One region of the Streptomyces sp. NPDC004561 genome, then DNA from elsewhere that is predicted to be linked to it. Evidence: predicted binding sites of a transcription regulator. Region 1 holds the regulator's gene; each other region holds the start of a gene.
What was found. The regulator HrcA, encoded in region 1, represses chaperone genes, less so after heat shock. The targets are predictions, from matches to a motif close to TTNGCACTCNGNNNNNCNGAGTGCNAA.

Region 1 (9,993 bases):
TCGCCCGGCCCTGGCTGCGGCTCCTGGCCCGCGAGGGCTACCGGGTCGCCGACGTCCTCGACCGGCTCAACCAGCTCCTCCTGGACGACGCCACCGAGGCCGCCGACGCCGCCGCCCGCGCCCTGATCGCCGCCGGCGGCCGGGCCGTGGCCTCCGGGGACGGCCCGCAGACCCGCTTCCTGTCCCTGCTCTACGGCGAGCTGACGCCGTACGACGGCGGGGTCCGCTGCACCCTCGCCTCCGCCGGGCACCCGCTGCCGCTGGTGCTCGGCCCGGACGGCACCGTGCGCACGGTCGCCCGCCCGCAGACCCTGCTCGGCGTGGTCGAGGACGAGACCTACACCAGCGAGACCCTCGACCTCAGGCCCGGCGACAGCCTGCTGTGCGTCACCGACGGGGTGACCGAGCGGCGCTCCGGCTCCCGCCAGTTCGACGACGGCGACGGGCTCGCCCACGCCCTGTCCGGCTGCGCCGGGCTCAGCGCCGAGCTGATCGCGGAAAGGATCCGCCGCCTCGTGCACGAGTTCGGCGGGGGCCTGCCCGAGGACGACCTGGCGCTGCTGGTGCTCCAGGCGGAGTGACGGCGCCGGTGCTGGACAATGGAGGGCATGCCCTCCGCACTCCCCGACGGCGAGCCCGTCCCCGACGACGGCGCGCTGCCCGCGTCCGCGCTCGCCGGGGCCGCCGCCCGCCCGCTCGGCTTCTACCTGCACGTCCCGTACTGCGCGACCCGCTGCGGCTACTGCGACTTCAACACCTACACCGCGACCGAGCTGCGCGGCTCGGGCGGGGTGCTGGCGTCCCGCGACAACTACGCGGACACCCTCGCCGACGAGGTCCGGCTCGCCCGCAAGGTGCTCGGCGACGACCCCCGCCAGGTCCGCACGGTCTTCGTCGGCGGCGGCACGCCCACGCTGCTGGCCGCCGACGACCTGGTGCGGATGCTGGGGACCGTCCGCGACGAGTTCGGCCTGGCGCCGGACGCGGAGATCACCACGGAGGCCAACCCGGAGTCGGTCGACCCGGCCTACCTCGCCGCGCTGCGCGAGGGCGGCTTCAACCGGATCTCCTTCGGCATGCAGAGCGCGAGGCGGCACGTGCTGCGCGTGCTGGACCGCACCCACACCCCGGGCCGCCCCGAGGCGTGCGTGGCGGAGGCGCGGGCGGCGGGCTTCGAGCACGTCAACCTCGACCTGATCTACGGCACGCCGGGGGAGAGCGACGACGACTGGCGGGCCTCCCTCGACGCGGCGATCGGCGCCGGCCCCGACCACGTCAGCGCCTACGCGCTCATCGTCGAGGAGGGCACCCAGCTCGCCCGCCGCATCCGCCGGGGCGAGGTCCCGATGACCGACGACGACGTCCACGCCGACCGCTACCTGATCGCCGAGGAGACCCTGTCCGCGGCGGGCTTCTCCTGGTACGAGGTCTCCAACTGGGCCACCTCCGAGGCCGGCCGCTGCCTGCACAACGAGCTGTACTGGCGGGGCGCCGACTGGTGGGGCGCCGGGCCCGGGGCGCATTCGCACGTGGGCGGCGTGCGCTGGTGGAACGCCAAGCACCCGGGCGCGTACGCGGCGGCCCTCGCCTCCGGCCGCTCACCGGGCGCCGGCCGGGAGCTGCTGTCCGACGAGGACCGCCGGGTGGAGCGGATCCTGCTGGAGCTGCGGCTGCGCGAGGGCGTACCGCTGGCGCTGCTGAAGGAGGACGGCCGCACGGCGTCCCGCCGCGCGCTCGCGGACGGGCTGCTGGAGTCCGGCCCCTACGACGAGGGGCGCGCGGTGCTCACCCTGCGGGGACGGCTGCTGGCGGACGCGGTGGTGCGGGACCTGGTGGACTGATCGCACCACCGGGTGGGGCCGGCGCGGTCCGAGGACGGCGGCCCGGGGTCACTCCGGCGCGGTGACGAAGTCGATCAGCTGCTCCACCCGCCCCAGCAGCTCCGGCTCCAGGTCCTTGTACGACCGCACCCCGGACAGGATCCGCTGCCAGGCCGCGCCGGTGTTCTCCGGCCAGCCCAGGGCCCGGCACACCCCCGTCTTCCAGTCCTGGCCTCGCGGGATCACGGGCCAGGCCGGGATGCCCAGGGACGAGGGCTTCACGGCCTGCCAGACGTCGATGTAGGGGTGGCCGACGACCAGGGCGTGGTCGCTGGTGACCGACCGGGCGATGTGCCACTCCTTGGTGCCCGGCACCAGATGGTCCACCAGGACGCCCAGGCGCGCGTCGGGCCCCGGGGCGAAGTCCTCGATGACGGCCGGCAGGTCGTCGACGCCTTCCAGGTACTCCACGACCACGCCCTCGATGCGCAGGTCGTCGCCCCAGACCCGCTCGACCAGCTCGGCGTCGTGCCGGCCCTCGACGTAGATGCGGCCGGCGCGGGCCACGCGCGCGCGGGCGCCCGGCACGGCGACCGAACCGGAGGCCGTGCGGGTGGGCCGCGCCGGGCCGGAGGCGGGCCGTACCAGGGTCACCACACGGCCCTCCAGCAGGAAGCCGCGCGGCTCCAGCGGGAACACCCGGTGCTTGCCGAAGCGGTCCTCCAGGGTCACCGTGCCCGCCTCGCAGCGGATCACCGCGCCGCAGAACCCGGTGCCGGGCTCCTCCACCACCAGGCCCGGCTCGGCCGGCACCTCGGGCACGGGCTGCGGCTTCTTCCAGGGGGGAGTCAGGTCCGAGGTGTACTGGCGCATTCGGATGACGATAGGAGAACCCGTACGGCCGCGCTCACGACACGCCGAAGCGCGCGGCCAGGGTGTCCCGTTGCCGCCGTACGAAGTCGGCGTCCACCACCGCCCCGTGACCGGGCACGTACAGCGCGTCCTCGCCGCCGAGCGCCAGCAGCCGGTCCAGGGCGTCCGGCCAGTGGGACGGCACGGCGTCCGGGCCCGCCTGGGGCTCGCCGGACTCCTCGACCAGGTCGCCGCAGAAGACCACCTCGCGGGGACCCGGCACGCACACGGCGAGGTCGTGGGCGGTGTGGCCCGGGCCGACGTTGGCCAGCAGCACCTGCCGGCCGGGGCCGAGGTCGAGGGTCCGCTCGCCGGAGACCAGGTGCTGGGGCGCGGCGAGGGCGTCCACCGCCTCGTCCGCGTCCGCCACCGGGAGACCGTTGCGGACCGCGTCCAGGCGCAGCTCCTCCCGCTCGCGGGTGAGGACCGCGTCGACGCCCACCGCCGCGTACACCCGCGCCCCGGCGAACGCGGCGGCGCCGAAGACGTGGTCGAAGTGGGCGTGGGTCAGCGCGAGATGGGTCACACGGCCGCCGGTCAGCTCCTCGGCCCGGGCCCGCAGCCGGGCGCCTTCGGCCAGACTCGACCCGGCGTCCACCATCAGTGCCGTACCCTCGCCGAGGACCAGCCCGGCCGTGCAGTCCCAGCCGGGCAGCCGGCACCGCCCGACCCCGGCCGCCAGCCGCTCCCACCCGAGCTCTTCCCAAGTCACCGTCATACCGCGACGCTAGCCGTACGAGCAGCTGGGACGGCACCGACCTTGCCCGGGGAGTACCCCACGGCCGTACACTGGCCGGGGAAGACTGGCACTCACATACGAAGAGTGCCAAGCAGGACGAACCGCGGGACAGAGGGGACGACGACGTGCTGGAGGTGCGCGCGAATGCTGAGTGAACGCAGGCTCCAGGTGCTGCGCGCCATCGTCCAGGACTATGTCGGCACCGAGGAGCCCGTGGGCTCCAAGGCCCTCACCGAGCGGCACAACCTCGGCGTCTCCCCGGCGACCGTCCGCAACGACATGGCGGCCCTGGAGGACGAGGGGTACATCGCCCAGCCGCACACCAGTGCGGGGCGCATCCCCACCGACAAGGGCTACCGGCTGTTCGTGGACAAGCTCGCGGGCGTCAAGCCGATGACCGCGCCGGAGCGCCGGGCGATCCAGAACTTCCTCGAGGGCGCCGTCGACCTCGACGACGTCGTGGCCCGCACGGTGCGGCTGCTCGCGCAGCTGACCCGGCAGGTCGCCGTCGTGCAGTACCCGTCCCTGACCCGGTCCACCGTGCGGCACGTGGAGCTGCTCTCGCTCGCGCCCGCGCGGGTGATGCTCGTGCTGATCACGGACACCGGCCGGGTCGAGCAGCGGATGGTCGACTGCCCGGCGCCGTTCGGCGAGGCGTCCCTGGCGGACCTGCGCGCACGGCTGAACAGCCGGGTCGCGGGCCGTCGCTTCGCGGATGTGCCGAAGCTGGTCGAGGACCTGCCCGACGCCTTCGATGCCGAGGACCGCGGTACGGTCTCCACGGTGCTCTCCACTCTTCTGGAGACACTCGTCGAGGAGAACGAGGAGCGGCTGATGATCGGCGGCACCGCCAATCTGACCCGCTTCGGGCATGACTTCCCCCTCACGATCCGGCCCGTCCTGGAGGCCCTCGAGGAGCAGGTCGTGCTCCTCAAGCTCCTCGGCGAGGCGAAGGATCCGGGCGTGACCGTGCGTATCGGGCACGAGATCGCCCACGAGGGACTCAACTCCACCTCCGTGGTGTCGGTCGGCTACGGTTCGGGCGGCGAGGCGGTTGCCAAGCTCGGCGTGGTCGGACCGACCCGCATGGACTACCCAGGAACGATGGGAGCGGTACGCGCAGTGGCACGGTACGTCGGACAGATCCTGGCGGAGTCGTAAGTGGCCACGGACTACTACGCCGTTCTCGGCGTGCGCCGCGACGCGTCGCAGGAAGAGATCAAGAAGGCCTTCCGTCGGCTCGCCCGCGAGCTGCACCCGGACGTCAACCCGGATCCGAAGACCCAGGAGCGGTTCAAGGAGATCAACGCCGCTTACGAGGTGCTGTCGGACCCGCAGAAGAAGCAGGTCTACGACCTCGGCGGCGACCCGCTGTCCCAGTCGGGCGGCGCGGGCGCGGGCGGCTTCGGGGCCGGTGGCTTCGGCAACTTCTCCGACATCATGGACGCGTTCTTCGGCACGGCGTCGCAGCGCGGCCCGCGCTCGCGCACGCGGCGCGGCCAGGACGCGATGATCCGGATCGAGGTCGAGCTGGACGAGGCGGCCTTCGGGACGACCAAGGACATCCAGGTCGACACCGCGGTCGTCTGCAACACCTGCAACGGCGAGGGCGCGGCCCCGGGCACCACCGCCCAGACGTGCGACATGTGCCGCGGCCGCGGCGAGGTGTCGCAGGTGACCCGGTCCTTCCTGGGCCAGGTCATGACGTCCCGGCCCTGCCCCCAGTGCCAGGGCTTCGGCACGGTCGTGCCGACCCCGTGCCCGGAGTGCGCGGGCGACGGCCGTGTCCGCTCGCGGCGGACCCTGACCGTGAAGATCCCGGCCGGTGTCGACAACGGCACCCGCATCCAGCTCGCCGGCGAGGGCGAGGTCGGCCCCGGCGGCGGTCCGGCCGGCGACCTGTACGTCGAGATCCACGAGCTGCCGCACTCGACCTTCCAGCGGCGCGGCGACGACCTGCACTGCACGGTCACCATCCCGATGACCGCGGCGGCGCTCGGCACGAAGGTGCCGCTGGAGACGCTGGACGGCCTGGAGGACGTCGACATCCGGCCCGGGACCCAGTCCGGCCAGTCGATCCCGCTGCACAACCGGGGCGTCACGCATCTGCGCGGCGGCGGCCGGGGTGACCTGATCGTCCACGTCGAGGTCCAGACCCCGACCAAGCTCGACCCCGAGCAGGAGCGCCTGCTGCGCGAGCTGTCCAAGCTGCGCGGCGAGGAGCGGCCCCAGGGCCAGTTCCAGCCGGGTCAGCAGGGGCTGTTCTCGCGGCTGAAGGATGCCTTCAACGGGCGCTGACGCCGGGTGGTGTGGCGGCCGGGGGTCCGGGGGTCGGCCCCCGGGCAGGCGCAGTCAGCCGGGTCAGCAGGGGCTGTTCTCGCGGCTGAAGGACGCCTTCAACGGGCGCTGAGAGGACCGCCGGTCGGTGAGGTTGCCCCTGGCTTATGCCAGGGGAAGCCCGGATTCGGACTTGTGCAAAGGACGTGACAACATGCGGTCATGTCCTCCGCGCTGACCGATCTCTTTCCCCACCCGATCGTGCAGGCCCCCATGGCGGGCGGTGTCTCCCTCCCGCAGCTCGCCGCCGCCGTATCCGAGGCCGGTGGCCTCGGCTTCCTCGCCGCCGGGTACAAGACCGCCGACGGCATGTACCAGGAGATCAAGCAGCTGCGGGGGCTCACGGGCCGCCCGTTCGGCGTGAACGTGTTCATGCCGCAGCCCGCCAACGCCGAGTCCGGCGCCGTGGAGATGTACGCCCACCAGCTGGCCGGCGAGGCCGCCTGGTACGACACCGAGCTGGGCGATCCGGACAGCGGCCGGGACGACGGTTACGACGCCAAGCTCGCCGTCCTCCTCGACAACCCGGTGCCGGTGGTCTCCTTCCACTTCGGCGTGCCGGGCGGGGACGTCCTGGACAGGCTGCGCCGGGCCGGCACCGTCACCCTGGCCACCGCCACCACCGCCGAGGAGGCCGTCGCGGTGGAGCGGGCGGGGGCGGACGCGGTGATCGCACAGGGCGTGGAGGCCGGCGGTCACCAGGGCACGCACCGGGACATCCCTGACATCGACGGCTCCGGCATCGGCCTGCTGTCGCTGGTCGCGCAGATCCGGGAGAGCGTGCGCATCCCGGTCGTCGCCGCGGGCGGCATCATGCGCGGCGGCCAGATCGCCGCCGTCCTCGCCGCGGGCGCGAGCGCGGCCCAGCTGGGCACCGCCTTCCTCGCCACCCCCGAGTCCGGCGCCCAGGACGTGCACAAGCTGGCGCTCACCAACCCCCTGTTCGTGCGCACCGAGTTGACCCGGGCGTTCTCCGGCCGACCGGGGCGCGCACTGGTCAACCGCTTCCTGCGCGAGCACGGCCCGTACGCCCCCGCCGCCTACCCGGAGCTCCACCACCTCACCGTCCCGCTGCGCAAGGCCGCTGCCAAGGCCGGGGACGCGCAGGGCATGGCGCTGTGGGCGGGCCAGGGCCACCGGCTGGCCCGGGAGCTGCCGGCCGGACGGCTGGTGGAGGTGCTGGCCGACGAACTCGCCGCCGCCCGGACAGCGTTGTCGGCCGGGGGAGGCCTGCGATGACCGCGCCGGTGTTCGTCGTCGAGCACTTCGACCCGGACGGCGACCGCTATGTCCTGGACGGTCCCGAGGGCCGCCACGCCGTCTCCGTCAAGCGGCTGCAGTCCGGCGAGGAGGTCGTCCTCACCGACGGCGCCGGACGCTACGCCGTGTGCGAGGTGATCGGCAGCGAGGGCAAGGACCGGCTGATCGTCCACATGAGCGGGATCTCCGAGGAGCCGGCGCCGAGCCCGCGCATCACCGTCGTCCAGGCCCTGCCCAAGGGCGACCGGGGCGAACTCGCCGTCGAGACCATGACGGAGACCGGCGTCGACGCCATCGTGCCGTGGCAGGCGGCCCGTTGCATCACCCAGTGGAAGGGCGACCGGGGGCTGAAGGCCCTCGGCAAATGGCGGGCCACCGCCCGGGAGGCCGGGAAGCAGTCCCGGCGGGTCCGCTTCCCCGAGGTCGCGGACGCGGCGACCACCAAGCAGGTCGCCGCACTTCTCGCCGAAGCCGACTTCGCCGGGGTGCTCCACTCCGACTTCGAGCACGAGAGCCGGCCGCTGGCCACCGCCGAACTCCCCGCCGAGGGCCGGATCGTGCTGGTCGTCGGCCCGGAGGGCGGTGTCTCGCGCGACGAGCTGGCGCTGTTCGAGGAGGCGGGCGCGCGGGCGTACGTGCTGGGTCCTACCGTGTTGCGCACATCCACCGCCGGCACCGCCGCCGCGGCCCTTCTGCTGGGACGCACCGGCCGCTGGTCCTGACACACCTGGGGGACGCCATGGAACTCGCCCAAGTCCGGCTTCTGGTCACCGACTTCGCCGCCTGCTACCGCTTCTACGCCGATGTCCTCGGCCTCAAGCCGCAGTCCGGCGCGGCGCAGGGCCCGTACGAGAAGTTCAGCCCGCACGCCGGCTCCGCGGGCATCGCCCTGCAGGACCGGGCGATGATGGCCCGGGTGCTGGACGAGCTGGGCGAGACCGCCACGGGCCACCGCTCCCTGGTGGTGCTGCGCGTGGACGACCTCGACGCCTACTGCGCGGAGATCACCGCCCGCGGCACGGCCCTGCTGCACGGCCCGGTCCTCATGACCGACCGGATGCGGGTGGCCCACCTCAAGGACCCGGAGGGCAACCTGGTCGAACTCCAGGAGTGGCTGCTGCTGCGCGGCTGACGCGCACCCGGCCACCGCCCGGCGGGTGAGTGGCCGTATGCGGCCTTCCGCTTCGTGCGGGTCGGTGGCACGCTGCCGTGCATGGGGGCTTTGGGACGGATTCGGCGCGGGACGCGCGGGACACGGGCGGTGGCCGTCGTGGGGCTGGTCGCGGCGGCCGGCGGCGCCATGGTGGCCTGCCGGCCCGACGACCTCGGCTCGGCGAGCGTCGCCTACACCACCGACACGACCGCGACGGCCCGGCTGAAACAGCAGCACGTGGACGTCAGTTGGCTCACCTGCACCGGCGGTTACGGCAGAGGCGGCACGTCGGCGAGGACGCCCTCGCCGACCGAGACCACCGTCGTCTCCGTCGACTGCCAGGGGGAGACCAAGGACCGGCGGAAGATCACCGTCACCGGCGAGGTGACCAAGGCCGTCGACGGGGCCTGTGTGCGCGGGAACCTGACGGCCAGGGTCGGCGGCAGACAGGTGTTCCACGTCAGCGGGCTCGGCGACTGCAACGCCACGCCCGGCCCGACGTACCGCCCGCCCACCTACCGGCCCGGCGGCGGACAGCCGACCGTGACGGTCACCGTCACCCGGACCGTCTGGTGCAAGGGCGACCCGACCTGCTGGCCCGCCCAGGGCAAGTGATCGGAAAAGAGGGGCGGGGAGCGCCACCGCTGCGTACAGTGACGGGGTGACTCAGGGCGCTGCGACAGGAACCTCCGGCTACCTCCGATTCCCGCACCTGCACGGCGACTTGGTGACCTTCGTCGCCGAGGACGACGTGTGGCTGGCACCCCTCGACGGGGGCCGGCCCTGGCGGGTCAGTGCCGACAACGTACCGGTGAACCATCCCCGCATCTCGCCCGACGGCACCGCCGTCGCCTGGACCTCGACCCGCGACGGCGCCCCCGAGGTGCACCTCGCGCCGGTCGCCGGCGGCCCGGCCAGGCGGCTGACGCACTGGGGCAGTTGGAAGACCCAGGTGCGCGGCTGGACCCCGGACGGCGAGGTCCTCGCGGTCAGCACCGCCGGCCAGCCCAGTCTGCGCCGCACCTGGGCCCGTGCCGTCCCGCTGGACGGCGGACCCGCGGCCACCCTGCCGTACGGGCCCGTCGGCGACGTCGTGCGCGGCCCGCACACCGTGCTGCTGTCCGCGCCGATGGGCCGCGAGGCCGCCTGGTGGAAGCGGTACCGCGGCGGAACCGCCGGCCGGCTGTGGATCGACCGCGACGGCGACGGCGAGTTCGTGCGCCTGCACGAGGACCTGGACGGCAACATCGAGTACCCGCTGTGGGCCGGCGACCGGATCGCGTTCCTCTCCGACCACGAGGGCACCGGCGCCCTGTACTCCTCCCACGCCGACGGCTCCGACCTGCGCCGGCACACGCCCCTCGACGGTCACTACGCCCGGCACGCCGCCACCGACGGCAGCCGTGTCGTCTACTCCAGCGCCGGCGAACTGTGGCTCCTGGACGACCTCGACGGCGCGGAGCCGCGCCGCCTGGAGGTCCGGCTCGGCGGGCCCCGCACGGACCTGCAGCCCTTCCCGGTGAACGCCTCCCGCTGGTTCGGCTCGGCCGCCCCCGACCACACCGCGCGCGGCAGCGCGGTCGCCGTGCGGGGCACCGTGCACTGGATCACCCACCGCTCCGGCCCGGCCCGCGCGCTCGCCGCGCGGCCCGGCGTGCGCGCCCGGCTGCCCCGCACCTTCCGCGCGGAGGGCGAGGAGTGGGTGGTGTGGGTGACGGACGCCGAGGGCGAGGACGCCCTGGAGTTCGCGCCCGCCACCGGCGTCGCCGTCG
Region 2 (9,993 bases), on a different contig from region 1:
CGATCGGCTTGGTCAGGAAGTCGCCGGCCGTGGCGCCCAGCGGGCGGGTCAGCACGAACGCGATCCAGAAGAGGAGGACGTTCGGCACCGCCGGCACCTTCATCAGGGCGACCAGGACGAGCAGGACGCCGGTCACCAGGGACGCGCCGCCCAGGTAGCCGAGGCCCGAGCTGTCGGACAGGAAGTCGCCCATCGAGGTGCCGAGGGTGTTGGAGACCAGGATCGCCGACCAGAACAGGGCCTCGCCCCGGAAGGTGACGATCTCGGTGATCTGGAAGGTCATCCCGCTCAGCTTCCAGCCGAGGAAGATCAGCAGCAGGATCGAGATCAGGATCGCGGCGCCCTCCGGGTAGCCGAGGCCGAGGCCCTGCGGGCCCCAGCCGAGGTGCGTCGCGCCGTTCGAGAGGAACTTCGTGCTGGCGTCCCGGTTCATGAAGTCGGACATGGTGGTGCCGGCCATGGAGGTCGACAGGATCACGGTCCAGTAGAAGAACGGGTTGTAGTGCGAGGAGCTCAGCTGGACCACCAGCGTCACCACGAAGACCAGGAACAGGGCGATCGTGGTGAGGAAGTAGCCGAGCTTGAGCGTCTGGGCGAACAGGTCGCCCGCGGTCTCGCCCAGGGTCGTCGCCGCGATCTTCATGATCCAGAACGCGAGGGTGACCTCGGGCAGTTTCTTCATGACGGACTTCGTGGTCGTCAAAGGGTGCTCCTGCCGGGTGGGGGGGGTGATCAACAACGGCCCGACCCCGTCAGGGGCGACCTGGAAGCATCCTGAACGCCCGTGTCAGGGGTCTTGCGGAAGCGGATTAATCGCGGCTTTCGCCGCGGCTCCATACGTTCCACTCGGCCCCCGGGGTTCAATCAGTGCTCCGGGACACCTCCACCTCGCACCGCAGCCGCCGCTCGGCGCCCACCACCCGTACCGGCCCGATCAGCCGGAGCCGGGCCACGTGCCGTACGTCCGCGCTCGACGCCGCCAGCCGCAGCTCCAGCGCGCCCGGCTCCACCACCCGGGTCCCCGTGCGATCCGTGAAGGAGGACAGGTCTGCGTGGAAACGGAAGGTCAGACGGCGGGACTCGCCGGGCTCCAGGGCGAGCCGCCGATACCCGATCAGCCGTACGTCGGGCCGGGTCACGCTCGCCACCGGGTCGTGCCGATACAGCTGCACGACCTCGGCGCCCGCGCGGTCGCCGGTGTTGCGGACGGTCAGCGAGACGTCGTAGGTCCAGGGCCGGCCGCCGGGCCCGTGCGGCATGCTCACCGGGAGCCGGCCGGAGGGGTTCACCCGGCCGGACAGGACCCCGGCCACCGCCGAACCGCCCTCCTCGCCGGGGAAGAACGCCTGTACGACGGCGCCGAGCCGGCCGTGCGTGCGGCCCAGGGCGTAGGGGCGACCGGTGAGCAGCACGAGGACGACCGGAACGCCCGTCGCGACCGGCGCGTCCAGCAACTCGGCCGGTACGCCGGGCAGGCTCAGGTCGGCCACGTCGCAGCCCTCCCCGGAGGTGCCCCGCCGAACAGGCCCGCCCGGTCGCCGAGGACCGCCACGCACACGTCCGCCTCCGCCGTCCGGGCCACCGCCTCGGCCTGCGGCTGCTGAGCCGGCCCGACCGGCCCACCGCCGTCTTCGCGGGCAATGACCTTCAGGCCCTCGGGCTGTACGAGGCCGCCCGCGAACTGGGCCTGCGCATCCCGGAGGACCCCAGCGTGGTCGGCTTCGACGATCTGCCGGTGGCCCGCTGGGTGGGCCCGCCGCTGACGACCGTACGACAGCCGCTGACCGAGATGGCCGAGGCCGCGGCCCGCCTGGTGCTGGAGCTGGGGCGGGCGCGGGAGGAGCGGGCGGCGACCCGGGTGGAACCGGCGACGAGCCTGGTGGTGCGGTCGAGCACGGCCGCCGTCCAGCGGTTCGAAACTCTCGAAGACCCCTCGGCTTCGGGCTGGAGGAGCGGCGTTCCGCCCGGGCCCGTGACGGCGTCCTCCGCGGGCCCGGAAAAAAATCCCGGGAATTTCCGGCGCGTGTGTCGATCCGGGCGTCCGCCGTTCGACGCACGGGTGAGCAGCGGGGACAGGCCCCGCCGCCCGACCGAAGGAGTCACCATGCCCCGCTACCTGTCGCTCGTGCGGATCGACGAGTCCTCCGTTCCCGCCGAGGGCCCCAGCGAGGAGCTGATGCAGCGGATGGGGAAGCTGATCGAGGAGGTCACCAAGGCCGGCGTCATGCTCGACACCGCCGGGCTCACCCCGTCCGCCCAGGGCACCCAGGTCCACTGGGAGGGCGGGCGGATCTCCGTGACCGACGGGCCGTTCACCGAGTCCAAGGAGGTCGTCGGCGGCTACGCGATCATGCAGTGCAAGGACCGGGCCGAGGCCCTGGAGTGGACGAAGCGGTTCCTGCAGGTCCACGAGGACTACTGGACCGTGACCTGCGAGGTGCGCGAGATCGCCGAGGGCTGAGATGGCGCCGGGCCGTGCGGGGGTGTTGCATGGTGGGCTGTGGAACCGCAGCCCACCGCAACGCCCTCCGCGGCGCACGCGATCGAGACCGTCTACCGCCTGGAGTCGCCACGGGTGATCGCCGGCGTGGCCCGGATCGTCCGGGACGTCGGCATCGCCGAGGAACTGGCCCAGGACGCCCTGGTCGCCGCCCTGGAACGGTGGCCCAGCGACGGTGTGCCCGACAACCCCGGCGCCTGGCTCATGGCCACGGCCCGGCACCGTGCCGTCGACCTGATCCGGCGGCGCGAGACCTACGCCCGCAAACTCGCCGAGATCGGCCGGGACCTGTCCACGGCCGTCCCGCCGGAGGAGCCCGCCGACCCCGACGACATCGACGACGACCTGCTCCGGCTCGTCTTCACCACCTGCCACCCGGCGCTGTCCCCCGAGGCCCGCATCGCGCTCACCCTGCGCCTGCTGGGCGGTCTGACCACGGCCGAGATCGCCCGCGCGTACCTGGCCCCGGAGCCGACGATCGCCCAGCGCATCGTCCGCGCCAAACGCACCCTCGCCACGAGGAACGTGGCCTTCGAGGTGCCGTACGGACCCGACCGCGAGGCCCGTCTGGGCTCCGTCCTGGACGTCATCTACCTGATCTTCAACGAGGGGTACGCGGCCACCGCCGGCGACGACCTGCTGCGCCCCGGCCTGTGCGAGGACGCGCTGCGGCTGGCCCGGGTGCTGTCCGCGCTGATGCCCAAGGAGCCGGAGGTGCACGGCCTGACCTCCCTGCTGGAGTTCCAGGCCTCCCGCACCGCCGCCCGCACCGCCCCCGACGGCAGCCCGGTGCTCCTGGAGGACCAGAACCGCCGCCGCTGGAACCGCATGCTCATCGCCCGCGGCGTCCGGGCCCTCGCCCGCACCGACGCCACGGCCACCGGCGCCCCCGGCCGCTACGCCCTCCAGGCGGCCATCGCCGCGTGCCACGCGCACGCGTACACCTACGAGGAGACCGACTGGGCGACGATCGCCACCCTCTACGGTCTGCTCGCGGCCCGCGCGCCCTCCCCGGTCGTCGAACTCAACCGCGCGGTGGCCGTGTCGATGGCCGAGGGCCCGCGGGCCGGGCTGGCGATCGTCGACGCCGTCGCGGCCGATCCCGCGCTGCGCGGCTACCACCTGCTGCCGAGCGTCCGCGCCGACCTGCTGGCCCGGCTCGGGCGTACGGCGGAGGCCCGCGAGGAACTCGGCCGGGCCGCGGAACAGACCCGGAACGAGAGGGAACGCCGGCTGCTGCTGACGAGACTCGCCGATCTCCCGGACCCCGCCTGACCGGCAGTGCCTCACGGCAGAGCGGTCGCCGCGGGGGCCCCGATCAGCATGGTCGGCGCCCCCGCGACCCGGGTGAGGAACACGGTCGCCGCGTTGGGCCCCTGCGGCTTGACCTTCCGGCGCAGCTCCTCCGGCTCGACCGCCGACCCGCGCTTCTTCACGGTCAGCGTGCCGACCTCGCGTTCCCGCAGCAGGGCCCTCAACTTCTTCACGTTGAAGGGGAGTTGATCGGTGATCTCGTAGGCGGAGGCGTACGGGGTGGGGTGCAGCCCGTCGGCGGTGACGTACGCGATGGTCGCGTCGAGCAGCCCGCCGCCGACCTCCTCGGCGACCTCGGCGACCAGGTGCGCGCGGATCACCGCGCCGTCGGGCTCGTACAGGTAGCGCCCCACCGGCCGGACCTCGGGGTCGGGCAGCCCCCGTCCGTTGAGGGTGCGCGGGCCCGGCAGCAAGGTGGCGCGGACCCCGCCCGGCGCCCCGGTGCCGAACCAGAGCACGGCCTCCTTCACATCGCCGCCGTCGGAGATCCACTCGGCCTCGGCCTCCGCGGGCACCGCCTCGTGCGGGACGCCCGGGGCGATCTTCAGGGCGGCTCGGGGCGCCTTCAGGGCGGCGGACACCGCCCAGGACAGCGGCGGCGAGTACGCCTCGGGATCGAAGATCCTGCCGCGTCCGCCCCTGCGCGCCGGGTCCACGAACACCGCGTCGTGGCCGGCGGTGTCCACGTCCGTGACGTCGGCCTCCCGCACCTCGATCAGCTCGCCGAGCCCCAGCGCCCCGGCGTTCGCCCGCGCCACGGCCGCCGTCAGCGGGTCCCGGTCCACGGCCAGCACCCGGATCCCGGCCCGCGCCAGCGCGATCGCGTCCCCGCCGATCCCGCAGCACAGGTCGGCCACCGAGGTCACGCCCAGCTCCCTGAACCGCTCCGCCCGGTACGTCGCCACGCTCGCCCGCGTCGACTGCTCGACCCCGTTCGGCGTGAAGAACATCCGCTCGGCGTCCGCCGCGGCGAACTTCGCCGCCGCCCGCTGCCGCAGCCGGGCCTGGCCCAGCGCGGCCGACACCAGCTCGGCCGGGTGGTCCCGGCGCAGCCGGGTGGCGACGGCGAGTTCGTCCGCCGGGGCGGTGTCGCGGACCTCGTCGAGGAGGGCACGGCCTTCGGGGGTGAGGAGCAGAGCGAGGTCGTTCACCGGGTCATTGTGGGCCAGTCGGTGGACGGTGCGCCCGCGGACGGTGGTGTCGGCCGGGGTTCCGGGCCGCTGCCTGGGAGGATCCGGCACCATGCGAGTAGTAGTACAAAATGACAAAAGTCGGGCACGGGTGCGGGCGCGGAAGGCCGCCCTCGGCTGCGGGGCCGCCGTCCTGGCTTCCACCGTCCTCGTCACCGGCTGTTCCGGCGCCGCCACCACCGCCGCCCGCCCGGCACCCGGCCAGGGCGGAGCCGCCCCCGCGGCCCCGGACCCCCGGGCCCTCCAGGCCGCCGAACACGCCCGCCTGGTCGCCGCCGCCAAGCGCTGGGGACTGGCACAGGTCCCCCTGACACCCCCGCCGCCACCCGCCACGAAGCCCCACATCACCGCCCGCGCCGGATTCGAGGTGGACCACCAGGGCGACTGGGATCTGCCGCCCGTCTTCACCACCGTCCCGACCACGAACAAGGTCGTCTTCCTCACCATCGACGACGGCTCGGAGAAGGACCCCCGGTTCCTGCAGATGATGCGGGACCTGAAGATCCCGTACACCGCCTTCCTCAGCAACTACCTGGTGAAGGACGACTACGGCTACTTCCGCAAGGCGCAGTCCTACGGGAACACCCTCAACAACCACACCCTGCACCACCCTTACCTGCCGGGCCTGTCCTACGAGGAGCAGAAGCACGAGATCTGCGACATGCAGGACATCATGCAGAAGCAGTTCGGCAAGCGCCCGAAGGTCTTCCGCCCGCCCTACGGCAACTACAACCAGGACACCCTGGTCGCCGCCAAGTCCTGCGGCATCAAGTACGCGCCGATCTGGAACGAGGAGGTGTACGTCGACCACTGGGAGTACCGCGAGGACGACCAGCAGCTGCGCCGCGGCGACATCGTCCTCACCCACTTCCGGGGCCGCAGCGACTGGGACGGCACGATGGTGGACGACATGCGCCGCTTCCTGAACAAGGTCACGCGCGAGGGCTACGCCGTGGCCCGCCTGGAGGACTACCTGTGAGGCGGGCGCGGGGCCTCGCCGCGGCCTTCGCCTCGGCCCTGCTCCTCGCGGGCTGCGCCCAGTCCGTCGACCCCATCGAACGCCTGGGCAAGAAGGCGGCCGAGGGAGTACGCCCGCACGGCCCCGCCCCCGTCCAGCCCTACCGCCACTGGGGCCTGACCGAGCCGCTCGCCCGGCCCCCGGTGCACACCACCCGTCCCCTCTCGGCACACCCGGGGGACGACGTCCTGCCCCCGGTCGTGGACCATGTCCCCACCCACGACCGGGTCGTCTTCCTCACCTACGGCGACGGCGTCGAAGAGGACCCCCGCTTCGTCACCATGGTCCGCGAACTCCAGCTTCCCCTGACCGTGTTCCTCACCGGCCGCGTCGCCGGCCCCGACCGCTTCGCCGCCCTGCGCGCGGCCGGCGCCGGCATCCAGAACCGCGCCCTGCGCCACCGCGCCCTGGCCGGACTGCCGTACTCCGGCCAGCGCGCCGAGATCTGCGGCCAGCAGGACCGCCTCCGCTCCGGCCTCGGCGTCCGCCCCCGCCTCTTCCGGCCGCCCCACGGCACGTACGACACGACCACCCTGCGCGCGGCGGCCGACTGCGGCATCTCCACGGTCGTCCTCTGGCGCGCCGCCCTGACCCGGGCCGACCTCGTCTACAGCCGGGGCCCGCACCGGCTGCGCCCCGGCGACATCGTCCTGGTCGGCCCGGACGAGGGGACGGGCCCGTCCCTCGGGGAACGCACCGCGTGGGTGCTGCGGAGGGTCCAGCAGCGGGGGCTCACGGTGGGGCGTCTCGAGGACTACCTGTAGGGGGCCGGCCCGTCCGTCGGTCCGGCGCGAAACGCGCTCGGGCGGCCCGGACGCGGCGACGCGCCGCACGGCATTGGCACTCCGCTTGACCGAGTGCTAATCGCGGTCATAGTCTCGGCTCTGGCACTCCCCCCTGGAGAGTGCCAACACGCGACGGGCAGGTCCGGCACCCGCGACGACGGATCCACCTGGTCGCCACCTCAGACAGTTAACCCCGTGAGATCTCCGAAGGGGGAGGTCGGATCGTGACGACCACCAGCTCCAAGGTTGCCATCAAGCCGCTCGAGGACCGCATCGTGGTCCAGCCGCTCGACGCCGAGCAGACCACCGCCTCTGGCCTGGTCATCCCGGACACCGCGAAGGAGAAGCCCCAGGAGGGCGCCGTCCTCGCCGTGGGCCCGGGCCGTTTCGAGAACGGCGAGCGTCTTCCGCTCGACGTCAAGGTCGGCGACGTCGTCCTCTACAGCAAGTACGGCGGCACCGAGGTGAAGTACAACGGCGAGGAGTACCTCGTCCTCTCGGCTCGCGACGTGCTCGCGATCATCGAGAAGTAGTTCCACCTCGAAGCAAACCTTTGCTTCTGAAGCTGCGCCCCTGGCCCCCGCGACCGATAACGAAGCCGGGCGCCCGGGGCGCAGTTGTCTTTGTACCCACAGATTTCCGAGAGGGCTTCCGCTGTCATGGCGAAGATTCTGAAGTTCGACGAGGACGCCCGTCGCGCCCTTGAGCGCGGCGTCAACAAGCTGGCCGACACGGTGAAGGTGACGATCGGCCCCAAGGGCCGCAACGTCGTCATCGACAAGAAGTTCGGCGCTCCCACCATCACCAACGACGGTGTCACGATCGCCCGTGAGGTCGAGGTCGAGGACCCGTACGAGAACCTCGGCGCGCAGCTGGTGAAGGAGGTGGCGACCAAGACCAACGACATCGCGGGCGACGGCACCACCACCGCCACCGTGCTCGCCCAGGCGCTGGTGCGCGAGGGCCTGAAGAACGTCGCCGCCGGCGCCTCCCCGGCCGCCCTGAAGAAGGGCATCGACGCCGCCGTCAAGGCCGTCTCCGAGGACCTGCTCGCCTCGGCCCGCCCGATCGACGAGAAGTCCGACATCGCCGCCGTGGCCGCGCTGTCCGCCCAGGACCAGCAGGTCGGCGAGCTGATCGCCGAGGCGATGGACAAGGTCGGCAAGGACGGTGTCATCACCGTCGAGGAGTCCAACACCTTCGGTCTGGAGCTGGACTTCACCGAGGGCATGGCCTTCGACAAGGGCTACCTGTCCCCGTACTTCGTGACGGACCAGGAGCGCATGGAGGCCGTCCTCGACGACCCCTACATCCTCATCAACCAGGGCAAGATCGGCTCCATCCAGGACCTGCTGCCGCTGCTGGAGAAGGTCATCCAGTCGGGTGCCTCCAAGCCGCTGCTGATCATCGCCGAGGACGTCGAGGGCGAGGCCCTGTCGACCCTGGTCGTCAACAAGATCCGCGGCACCTTCAACGCCGTCGCGGTGAAGGCCCCCGGCTTCGGCGACCGCCGCAAGGCGATGCTCCAGGACATGGCGATCCTCACCGGTGCCACCGTCATCTCCGAGGAGGTCGGCCTCAAGCTCGACCAGGTCGGCATCGACGTGCTCGGCTCCGCCCGCCGCGTGACCGTCACCAAGGACGACACCACGATCGTCGAGGGCGCCGGCAAGCAGGAGGAGCTCACCGGCCGCATCGCGCAGATCAAGGCCGAGATCGAGAACACCGACTCCGACTGGGACCGCGAGAAGCTCCAGGAGCGCCTCGCGAAGCTGGCCGGCGGCGTGTGCGTGATCAAGGTCGGCGCCGCCACCGAGGTGGAGCTGAAGGAGAAGAAGCACCGTCTGGAGGACGCCATCTCCGCGACCCGCGCCGCGGTCGAGGAGGGCATCGTCTCCGGTGGTGGCTCCGCGCTGGTCCACGCCGTCAAGGTCCTGGAGGGCAACCTCGGCAAGACCGGCGACGAGGCCACCGGTGTCGCGGTCGTCCGCCGCGCCGCCGTCGAGCCGCTGCGCTGGATCGCCGAGAACGCCGGCCTCGAGGGCTACGTCATCGTCTCCAAGGTGGCGGAGCTGGAGAAGGGCAACGGCTACAACGCCGCCTCCGGCGAGTACGGCGACCTGGTCAAGGCCGGCGTCATCGACCCGGTGAAGGTCACCCGCTCCGCCCTGGAGAACGCCGCCTCCATCGCCTCCCTGCTGCTCACGACCGAGACCCTGGTCGTCGAGAAGAAGGAAGAGGAGCCGGAGGCCGCGGGCCATGGCCACGGTCACGGCCACGCCCACTGAGGCTTGCGCGCCTGAACGAAGGCCCGGCACCGGCACGGTGCCGGGCCTTCGTGCGTTCCCCGGGGGCAAAGCGGTTTTGCGGCCCGGTGGTCCGGCCGCTACTGCTCCAACTCGTCTAGCGCGCCCAGCTGCTGCATCAGCCCGAGCTGGTCCTCGTGCCACCAGATCTCGGCGATCTTGCCGTCGTCGGCGAAGCGGAACAGCGTCATCCCGGTCATGGCGACCTGCCTGCCGGTGGCGCCGATCCCCAGGAAGTCGCCCCGGTGCGTGGCGTTCCAGGACCACCGTGCGCAGGCCCGGTCGTCCTGGGCGAGCACGTCCTCGACCGTGAACGCGAAGTCGAAGGCTGCGCGCCACATCCGGTACTCGGAGCGGGCGTTGTCCAGGCCGATGGTGTCCTGCGGGTTCACCGGGTCGTGGCTGTGGATGTCCTCGTCCAGCAGGTCGTTGAGCGGAGGCAGCTCACCCGCGGTCGCCAGCGCCCCGAAGAACCGCCGCACCGTGTCCTCGGCCAGCCGCTCGTCGCGCACGACGTCCAGGTCGGTGAACGTCGGCATCTCGTCGCACAGGGCGACCAGCTCCTGGAAGATCTTGTCGGTCTCCGGGAGGTTCGAGTTGCGCATCGCCTCCTCGTACGAGGGGAACTCCACCACCTCGACGATGTGGGCCGCGTCCGAGCGGTCCTTGGCGACCAGGGCGTGCGTCGCCGTGCGCCTTCCCTTGGTCTGTGTGACCCAGTCGTCCATGAGCCGGTTCATCTCGTCCAGCCGGCTCGTCCTGCACTCGATGAGCTGTACGAAGGTCATGACGCCGCCTCCGGCCCCCCTGGTCCGGTTGTGTCACGCTCATCTTCCCACCGGACCGCCGGCGGCACCCGCCCGCCACCGCGGCTACTGCG
Region 3 (8,435 bases), on a different contig from region 1:
CTGGTCGGCAAGGGCCTGACCGGCCCCGTCGAGCCCGGCAAGCTCAACCGCGCGGACGCCTTCGCGGACTTCGCCGACGGCCAGGTCGGCATGCTCAACGGGCACCCCACGCTGATCCAGCAGGCCGAGAAGAAGGGCGTGGACTTCGGCATGGTGCCCATGCCGGGCCGCACCGGAAAGGCCAGGGCCTCGATGGGCGTCGCCGACTGGATGATGGCCTTCAAGCAGAACGGCCACGCCGAGCAGACCGGCGACTTCCTCAATTTCGTCTACAACGAGAAGAACGTCCTCGACTTCTCCCGCGAGTACGGCCTGCTCCCGGTGACCGGCTCCGCGTCCGACACGATGAGCGCGTCGGACGCGGCCCCCGACAAGGCCCTGCACCCCTTCCTGGACCAGCTGCCCACCTCCGAGCTGTACCCCGTCGGCAAGACCTCCTGGGCGTCGGTCAGCGCGGCCGTGAAGAAGGACATCGGCCAGGCCGTCGCCCCCGGCGGCAGCCCGTCCGGCGTCCTGACCAGCCTGGAGGCGAGCGCCACGGCCGTCGACAGCAGCAACGCCGGCTGAGCCGGTTGTCGGTGCCCGGCGCTACGGTGGCGGGCATGGAACTGGGCAGCCGCGAGAAGGCGATCCTCCAGCTGGAGCGCCGGGGCTTCACCGGCCCCGGCGCCAAGGAGCGGGCGATACGCGAGGAGCTGGGCCTGGCCCCGGTCCGCTACTACCAGCTCCTCAACGCCCTGCTGGACGACGAGCGGGCGCTGGCGCACGACCCGGTGACGGTGAACCGCCTGCGCCGGGTCCGCGAGGCACGGCGCTCCGAGCGATGAGGAGTGAGGGCGGCCCCGCGCGGATAGTGTCGCCGTATGGGCACCCATACGACGGACACAACGGACCCGACCGACCCGCCGGGCCCCCTGCCGACCCCCACCACCCGGGCCGGCCGCGAGGGGCTCGCCGCGCTGCTCGCGAGGCCCCGCACCGCGGTGGTCGGTCTCGACTTCGACGGCACGCTCGCCCCGATCGTCGCCGACCCCGAGCAGGCCCGAGCCCACCCCGGGGCCGTCCCCGCGCTCGCCGCGCTCGCCCCGAAGGTGGCCTCCGTCGGAGTGATCACCGGCCGGCCCGCCGGCGTGGCGGTCCGCCACGGCGGCTTCGCGGGCGTCGCCGGCCTGGAGCACCTGACCGTCCTCGGCCACTACGGCGCCGAACGCTGGGACGCGGTCACCGGCACCGTCACCGCGCCCGCCCCGCACCCCGGCGTCGCCGCGGTCCGCGCGGAGCTGCCCGGCGTCCTCGACCGGGTCGGCGCCTGGCAGGGCACCTGGATCGAGGAGAAGGGCCGGGCGGTCGCGGTGCACACCCGCCGCGCTGAGGACCCGCAGGCCGCCTTCGAGGCCCTGCGCGGCCCGCTCACCGACCTCGCCACCCGGCACGGCCTGATCGTCGAACCCGGCCGCATGGTCCTCGAACTCCGCCCGCCGGGCATGGACAAGGGGGTCGCCCTCCTCGACCACGTCCGCGCCACCGGCGCCGAGTCCGTCCTCTACGCCGGTGACGACCTCGGCGACCTGCCCGCCTTCGCCGCCATCGACAAACTCCGCTCCGACGGCCTGCCCGGCCTGCTCGTCTGCAGCGGCAGCACGGAGGTCACCGAACTGGCCGAAAGGGCCGACCTGGTGGTGGACGGCCCGGAGGGCGTCGTACGGCTGCTGAGGAGCCTCGCGGCTCAGCTGGACTGACCTTCCAGCGCGTGCAGCTGGTCCAGGAACCACTGGGCGGGCGGCAGCGCGGTGGCCGCGGCGGCGAGCCGCTTCGACCGCTCCGCCCGCTCGCCCGCCGGCATGTTCAGCGCCGTGTGCAGCGCCTCGGCCGTCCCCCGGATGTCGTACGGGTTCACCACGATCGCGTCGTCGCCCAGCTCCTCGAACGCCCCCGCCTCCCGCGACAGCACCAGCGCGCACCCCTCGTCGGAGACGACCGGGACCTCCTTGGCGACCAGGTTCATGCCGTCCCGGATGGGGTTGACGAGTGCCACGTCGGCGAGCCGGTACGCGGCCAGCGACCGCGCGAAGTCGTCCTTCACATGCAGGACCACCGGGGTCCAGCGGGCCGTCCCGTACCGGGTGTTGATCTCCTCGGCCACCCGGCGCACCCCGGCCGTGTAGTCGCGGTACACGGCCAGGTCCTGCCGCGACGGATACGCGAACGCGAGGTGCACCACGCGCTCGCGCCACTCGGGGTGGTCGTCGAGCAGCTGCCGGTACGCCAGCAGCCCGCGCACGATGTTCTTGGACAGCTCGGTGCGGTCGACGCGCACGATCGTCCGGCGCCCCTCGCCGATCTCCCGCCGCAGCACGGCCATCCGCTCGTCCACGTCCGCTTCGTGGGCCCGCTTCCGCAGGAAGTCCGCGTCCGCGCCCAGCCCGTGCACCCCGATCCGGGTGCCCGAGGGGATCCCCGGCCCCAGCACCGCGTGACAGCAGTCCGTGAACGCGTCCGCCCAGCGCCGGGTGAGGAAGGCGGCCCGGTCCGCGCCCAGGATGCCGGTCAGCAGCTCGGCCGCGATGTCGTCCGGCAGCAGCCGGAAGTAGTCCGGCGGGGCCCAGGGGGTGTGCGAGAAGTGGCCGATGCGCAGGTCGGGGCGGAGCTGGCGGAGCATGCGCGGGGCGAGGGCCAGGTGGTAGTCCTGGATCAGCACGGCGGCGCCGTCCGCGGCCTCCTCGGCCAGCGCCTCGGCGAAGACCCGGTTGTAGGCCTCGTACGCGGCCCACTGCCGGCGGAACTCCGCGTCGAAGACCGGTTCCAGCGGCGTCTGGTACAGCATGTGGTGGACGAACCAGAGCACCGAGTTGGCGATGCCGTTGTACGCGTCGGCGTGCACGGAGGCGTCGATGTCGAGCATCCGCACCCGCTGCCCGCCGGTGTCCTCGGCCGGCAGCAGCCCGCCGCCCGCGCGCCGCACGGCCTCCCGGTCGCCGTCGCTCAGCGCTGCGCACACCCACACCGCGTCGGTGTCCGGCCCGATGGCCGACAGCCCCGAGACCAGCCCGCCGCCACCCCGCTTGGCGTGCAGCGAGCCGCCCGCACCGTCGGGGCGCACTTCGTACGAAACCGGGCCGCGATTGGACGCGACCAGCACCTCTGCACCGTGCGTGGAAGCCATGGTCCTCAACCTAGCCCGGCCCGGAAACGCTCAAACGTACGGACCACCCCGGAAGGCGGCCGTATACGGCCGTACCTCCACTTTCACGCCACCCGGCGGTGCGCGTACTCCGCGATCTCGGTCATCGGCGGCCGCTCCTCGGTGTCCACCGAGTAGGTGCGCGGTTCGAAGCCGTCCTCGCCCCGCTCGAACTGGGTCAGCGAGGGGCGGATCAGGTGCCCGCGGGCGAGCCGGAGCTGCGCCGTGCGGTAGATGGCGGCGGCCATCCGGCCCAGCGCCTGCCCGTCCTGGTGCCGGTGCTTGCGCACCCCCACGTCCACCTGGGCCAGCGCGTCCAGGCCGGCCAGGTGCAGCGCGTCGACCAGCATGCCCAGCTCCACCCCGTAGCCGACCGGGAAGGGCAGCTGCTCCAGCAGCGAGCGCCGGGCCGCGTACTCGCCCCCCAGCGGCTGCACGAAGCCGGCCAGCTGCGGCCAGTGCATGTTCAGCAGCGGCCGGGCCATCAGCTCGGTGACCCGGCCGCCCTGCCCCGCCGATCCGGCGAGCGGGCGGTCGTACATGGCCTTGACCAGATCCACCTCGGGGTCGGTCAGCAGGGGGCCGACGATCCCGGAGACGAAGTCGGAGGAGAACTCCCTGAGGTCGGCGTCGATGAAGCAGACGATGTCCCCGGTGGTGACGAGGAGGGAGCGCCACAGGACCTCCCCCTTGCCCGGAACGGCGGGGATGCGGGGCAGGATGTCGTCGCGGTGGACGACCCGCGCGCCCGCGGCGGCGGCGACCGCGGAGGTGCGGTCGGTGGAACCGGAGTCGACGACGACGATCTCGTCTACGAGCGGGACCCGCTCCACGAGGTCGCGCCGGATCACGGCGACGATGTCGCCGACGGTCTCCTCCTCGTTGAGCGCGGGCAGTACGACGCTGATCGTGTGACCCGTGCGTTGCTTGGCGGCGAGGACCAGGTGCAGCGGGCGATCGGACACGGACCAGGAGCGGGTGCTCAGCCAGCGCTCGACTTCTTCCAGCACGGTCTGCGGCTCCTCACGGTTGTCTCGCGCTTCGGACGACTATCTCAACTGTCCTGGCCTTCGGTTACAGTCTTGAACAACGCCGATGACCATCGCATGTCGGGGGTCGCCCGCGTTGACAACCACATACAGCTCATCCAGAGGGGCAGAGGGACACGGCCCGATGAAGCCCCGGCAACCCTCCAGCCGGTTTCTCGTCTTTCCGAGCGAGGCTCCCGGCTAGGGAAGGTGCCAAATCCGTCTCACGGCGAGATGCGTCGTGAGGAAGATGAGGAGAAAGGGCCTCGCCTCCATGGCTGTGCAGACAGTTGCAAGCACCAGCAATCCCACTGTGGACCTCGGTCCGGCCGCTGCCCTGAGCTGCCGCGAGTGCGGTCACCGGGTACCCCTCGGACCGCTGTTCGCCTGCGAGGAGTGTTTCGGCCCGTTGGAGATCGCGTACGACTTCTCGGCCTACGAGACCGAGGAACTGCGTCGGCGCATCGAGGCGGGACCCGCGAACATCTGGCGCTACGCGCCGCTGCTGCCCGTCCCCGCGGACGTGGCCGGCAAGCCGAACATCAACCCCGGCTGGACCCAGCTCGTCAAGGCCGACAACCTGGCGCGCGAGCTGGGCGTGACCGGCGGTCTGTACGTGAAGGACGACTCCGGCAACCCGACGCACTCCTTCAAGGACCGCGTCGTCGCGCAGGCCCTGGAGGCCGCCCGCGCCTTCGGCTTCACGACGCTCAGCTGCTCCTCCACCGGCAACCTGGCCGGCGCCGTCGGCGCCGCCGCCGCCCGCGCCGGCTTCCGCTCCTGCGTGTTCATCCCGCACGACCTGGAGCAGGGCAAGGTCGTCATGGCCGCGGTCTACGGCGGCGAACTCGTCGGCATCGAGGGCAACTACGACGACGTGAACCGCTTCTGCTCCGAGCTGATCGGCGACCCCGCCGGCGAGGGCTGGGGATTCGTCAACGTCAACCTGCGGCCCTACTACGCCGAGGGCTCCAAGACCCTGGCGTACGAGATCTGCGAGCAGCTCGGCTGGCGGCTGCCCGACCAGATCGTCGTCCCGATCGCCTCCGGCTCGCAGCTCACGAAGATCGACAAGGGGCTGCAGGAGCTGATCAAGCTGGGTCTGGTCGAGGACAGGCCGTACAAGATCTTCGGCGCCCAGGCCGAGGGCTGCTCGCCGGTGTCGACCGCCTTCAAGGCCGGGCACGACGTGGTCCGGCCGCAGAAGCCGAACACCATCGCCAAGTCCCTCGCGATCGGCAACCCGGCCGACGGGCCGTACGTCCTGGACATCGCCCGCCGCACCGGCGGTGCCGTGGAGGACGTGACGGACGCCGAGGTGGTCGACGCGATCAAGCTGCTGGCCCGCACCGAGGGCATCTTCGCTGAGACGGCGGGCGGTGTGACCGTCGGCGTCACCCGCAAGCTGGTCAAGGACGGCGTGCTGGACCCGGCGAAGACCACGGTCGTCCTCAACACCGGCGACGGCCTGAAGACCCTCGACGCGGTGGCCGGCACCGGCCTCACCGCCACCATCCGCCCGACCCTGGACTCCTTCCGAGAGGCTGGCCTCGCATGAGCGTGACCGTTCGCATCCCCACCATCCTGCGCACCTACACCGGCGGCCGGGCCGAGGTCGCCGCCGAGGGGGCGACCCTCTCCGAGGTCATCGAGGACCTGGAGAAGAACCACACCGGGATCGCCGCCCGGGTGCTGGACGACCAGGGCAGGCTGCGCCGGTTCGTCAACGTCTACGTCAACGACGACGACGTGCGCTTCGAGCAGGGCCTGCAGACCGTGACCCCGGACGGCGCGGGCGTCTCCATCATCCCGGCCGTCGCCGGCGGCTGACCGGATGACTGAACATTACCGTCGGTAACAGCGGTTACCGAATGTTCATGCGATTGCCCCCTCCGTGAGAGAAGCGGAGGGGGCAATTCAGCGTGATTGAGCGCGGTACAGTTGGGGAACGCGCTCCCGGAGTGCCAACCGGAAGCCCTGGATTCATGCCGCAAGCCCGATAAGAAGTAGCCAAAGTGCACGGGTTTTATGCGGCTTTTGTGGCTTTTATGGGGCCCGACTTGCCCTGAAGTCGGGCGAATTCTCAGCACATTCCGGGCCTGGCTCGTCCAGAATTCTCGTCCGATTGACCTGTTGCAGACGGCAGTTGGACAGATACATTCAGCCGCGGTCGACGCGTTCCGGCGCACGCCCCCGTCCCATGGGGGGTGAGGTCTGACCCGGGTCCGCGAAGTGTGGATCTGTGCAAGGGCCAGTAATAGGGGAGTTGGGCATGGCTCAGGGCACCGTCAAGTGGTTCAACGCGGAGAAGGGGTACGGCTTCATCGCGGTCGACGGTGGTGCGGACGTCTTCGTCCACTACAGCGCCATTCAGATGGACGGCTACCGCACCCTGGAAGAGGGCCAGCGGGTGGAGTTCGAGATCTCGCAGGGCCAGAAGGGCCCGCAGGCCGACATGGTTCGCCTCAGCGCCTGAACGTTTCTTGTGCCGAAGGGCCCGCACCAGCACAGGGTGCGGGCCCTTCGGCGTGCCCGCCGCCCCTCCGTGTTCGCGCGCGGCTGACGGCGGCCCCCTACCACCCTCGGGCGCTTGCACTCGACCATGCCGAGTGCTAATCATTGGCGTTAGCACTCTGAAGGTGAGAGTGACAACGAAGGACCGGGTCGGTGAGGCCCGCGGGCCGGGTGGGGCAAGGAACCACCGGGTCGGCGAGCCGTCCGTCGCGGGCGCGGGCGCGGTCCGAAGGAATCACCCCCAGTCCTGGAGGGACCACTTCACATGGCCAAGATCATCGCGTTCGACGAGGAGGCGCGGCGCGGCCTCGAGCGCGGCATGAACCAGCTCGCGGACGCCGTCAAGGTGACGCTCGGCCCCAAGGGTCGCAACGTCGTCCTCGAGAAGAAGTGGGGCGCCCCCACGATCACCAACGATGGTGTCTCCATCGCCAAGGAGATCGAGCTCGAGGACCCGTACGAGAAGATCGGCGCCGAGCTGGTCAAGGAAGTCGCCAAGAAGACGGACGACGTCGCCGGCGACGGTACGACCACCGCGACCGTGCTCGCCCAGGCCCTGGTCAAGGAGGGCCTGCGCAACGTCGCCGCCGGTGCCAACCCGATGGCTCTGAAGCGCGGTATCGAGAAGGCCGTCGAGGCCGTCTCCGCCGCCCTGCTGGAGCAGGCGAAGGACGTCGAGACCAAGGAGCAGATCGCCTCCACCGCGTCCATCTCCGCCGCCGACACCCAGATCGGCGAGCTCATCGCCGAGGCCATGGACAAGGTCGGCAAGGAAGGCGTCATCACCGTCGAGGAGAGCAACACCTTCGGCCTGGAGCTCGAGCTCACCGAGGGCATGCGCTTCGACAAGGGTTACATCTCCGCCTACTTCGCGACCGACATGGAGCGCATGGAGGCGGTGCTGGAGGACCCGTACATCCTCATCGCCAACTCCAAGATCTCCTCGGTCAAGGACCTGCTCCCGCTCCTGGAGAAGGTCATGCAGTCGGGCAAGCCGCTGCTGATCATCGCCGAGGACGTCGAGGGCGAGGCCCTGTCGACCCTGGTCGTCAACAAGATCCGCGGCACCTTCAAGTCCGTCGCCGTCAAGGCCCCGGGCTTCGGTGACCGCCGCAAGGCCATGCTCGGCGACATCGCCATCCTCACGGGCGGCGAGGTCATCTCCGAGGAGGTCGGCCTCAAGCTGGAGAACGCGACCCTGGACCTCCTGGGCCGCGCCCGCAAGGTCGTCATCACCAAGGACGAGACCACCATCGTCGACGGCTCCGGCTCGTCCGACCAGGTCGCCGGCCGCGTCAACCAGATCCGCGCCGAGATCGAGAACAGCGACTCGGACTACGACCGCGAGAAGCTGCAGGAGCGCCTGGCGAAGCTCGCCGGCGGTGTCGCGGTCATCAAGGCCGGCGCCGCCACCGAGGTGGAGCTCAAGGAGCGCAAGCACCGCATCGAGGACGCCGTCCGCAACGCGAAGGCCGCCGTCGAGGAGGGCATCGTCGCCGGTGGTGGCGTGGCCCTGCTGCAGGCCTCCCAGGTCTTCGAGAAGCTGGAGCTCGAGGGTGACGAGGCGACCGGCGCCCAGGCCGTGAAGCTCGCGCTCGAGGCCCCGCTGAAGCAGATCGCCGTCAACGCCGGCCTCGAGGGCGGTGTCGTGGTGGAGAAGGTGCGCAACCTGACCCCGGGCCACGGCCTGAACGCCGCGACCGGCGAGTACG

Region 2: a site for HrcA is predicted at 6,860-6,886, ahead of groES (co-chaperone GroES). Genes of this name have one in related genera too.
Region 3: a site for HrcA is predicted at 6,799-6,825, ahead of groL (chaperonin GroEL). Genes of this name have one in related genera too.

Annotation. Positions count from the first base shown of each region.
Region 1 covers NZ_JBSGDB010000075.1:833-10,825, forward strand. The annotation lists partial or broken gene ACWEN3_RS13095 (PP2C family protein-serine/threonine phosphatase) at 1-581, shown strand, start outside; gene hemW (radical SAM family heme chaperone HemW) at 609-1,841, shown strand; gene ACWEN3_RS13105 (DUF3097 domain-containing protein) at 1,890-2,693, opposite strand; gene ACWEN3_RS13110 (MBL fold metallo-hydrolase) at 2,728-3,450, opposite strand; gene hrcA (heat-inducible transcriptional repressor HrcA) at 3,616-4,632, shown strand; gene dnaJ (molecular chaperone DnaJ) at 4,633-5,769, shown strand; gene ACWEN3_RS13125 (nitronate monooxygenase) at 5,971-7,047, shown strand; gene ACWEN3_RS13130 (16S rRNA (uracil(1498)-N(3))-methyltransferase) at 7,044-7,790, shown strand; gene ACWEN3_RS13135 (VOC family protein) at 7,808-8,200, shown strand; gene ACWEN3_RS13140 (hypothetical protein) at 8,282-8,836, shown strand; gene ACWEN3_RS13145 (S41 family peptidase) at 8,946-9,993, shown strand, end outside.
Region 2 covers NZ_JBSGDB010000110.1:8,955-18,947, forward strand. The annotation lists gene ACWEN3_RS16930 (COG4705 family protein) at 1-703, opposite strand, end outside; partial or broken gene ACWEN3_RS16935 (glycoside hydrolase family 3 C-terminal domain-containing protein) at 861-1,630, opposite strand; partial or broken gene ACWEN3_RS16940 (substrate-binding domain-containing protein) at 1,577-1,903, shown strand; gene ACWEN3_RS16945 (YciI family protein) at 2,105-2,461, shown strand; gene ACWEN3_RS16950 (RNA polymerase sigma factor) at 2,501-3,775, shown strand; gene ACWEN3_RS16955 (THUMP-like domain-containing protein) at 3,787-4,965, opposite strand; gene ACWEN3_RS16960 (polysaccharide deacetylase family protein) at 5,057-5,983, shown strand; gene ACWEN3_RS16965 (polysaccharide deacetylase family protein) at 5,980-6,786, shown strand; gene groES (co-chaperone GroES) at 7,032-7,340, shown strand; gene groL (chaperonin GroEL) at 7,467-9,095, shown strand; gene ACWEN3_RS16980 (ester cyclase) at 9,194-9,901, opposite strand; gene ACWEN3_RS16985 (SDR family NAD(P)-dependent oxidoreductase) at 9,986-9,993, opposite strand, start outside.
Region 3 covers NZ_JBSGDB010000084.1:14,545-22,979, reverse strand. The annotation lists gene ACWEN3_RS14240 (extracellular solute-binding protein) at 1-567, shown strand, start outside; gene ACWEN3_RS14235 (DUF3263 domain-containing protein) at 603-827, shown strand; gene otsB (trehalose-phosphatase) at 864-1,739, shown strand; gene ACWEN3_RS14225 (alpha,alpha-trehalose-phosphate synthase (UDP-forming)) at 1,727-3,163, opposite strand; gene ACWEN3_RS14220 (glucosyl-3-phosphoglycerate synthase) at 3,247-4,191, opposite strand; SAM riboswitch class I at 4,322-4,466, shown strand; gene thrC (threonine synthase) at 4,484-5,767, shown strand; gene ACWEN3_RS14210 (MoaD/ThiS family protein) at 5,764-6,039, shown strand; gene ACWEN3_RS14205 (cold-shock protein) at 6,482-6,685, shown strand; gene groL (chaperonin GroEL) at 6,989-8,435, shown strand, end outside.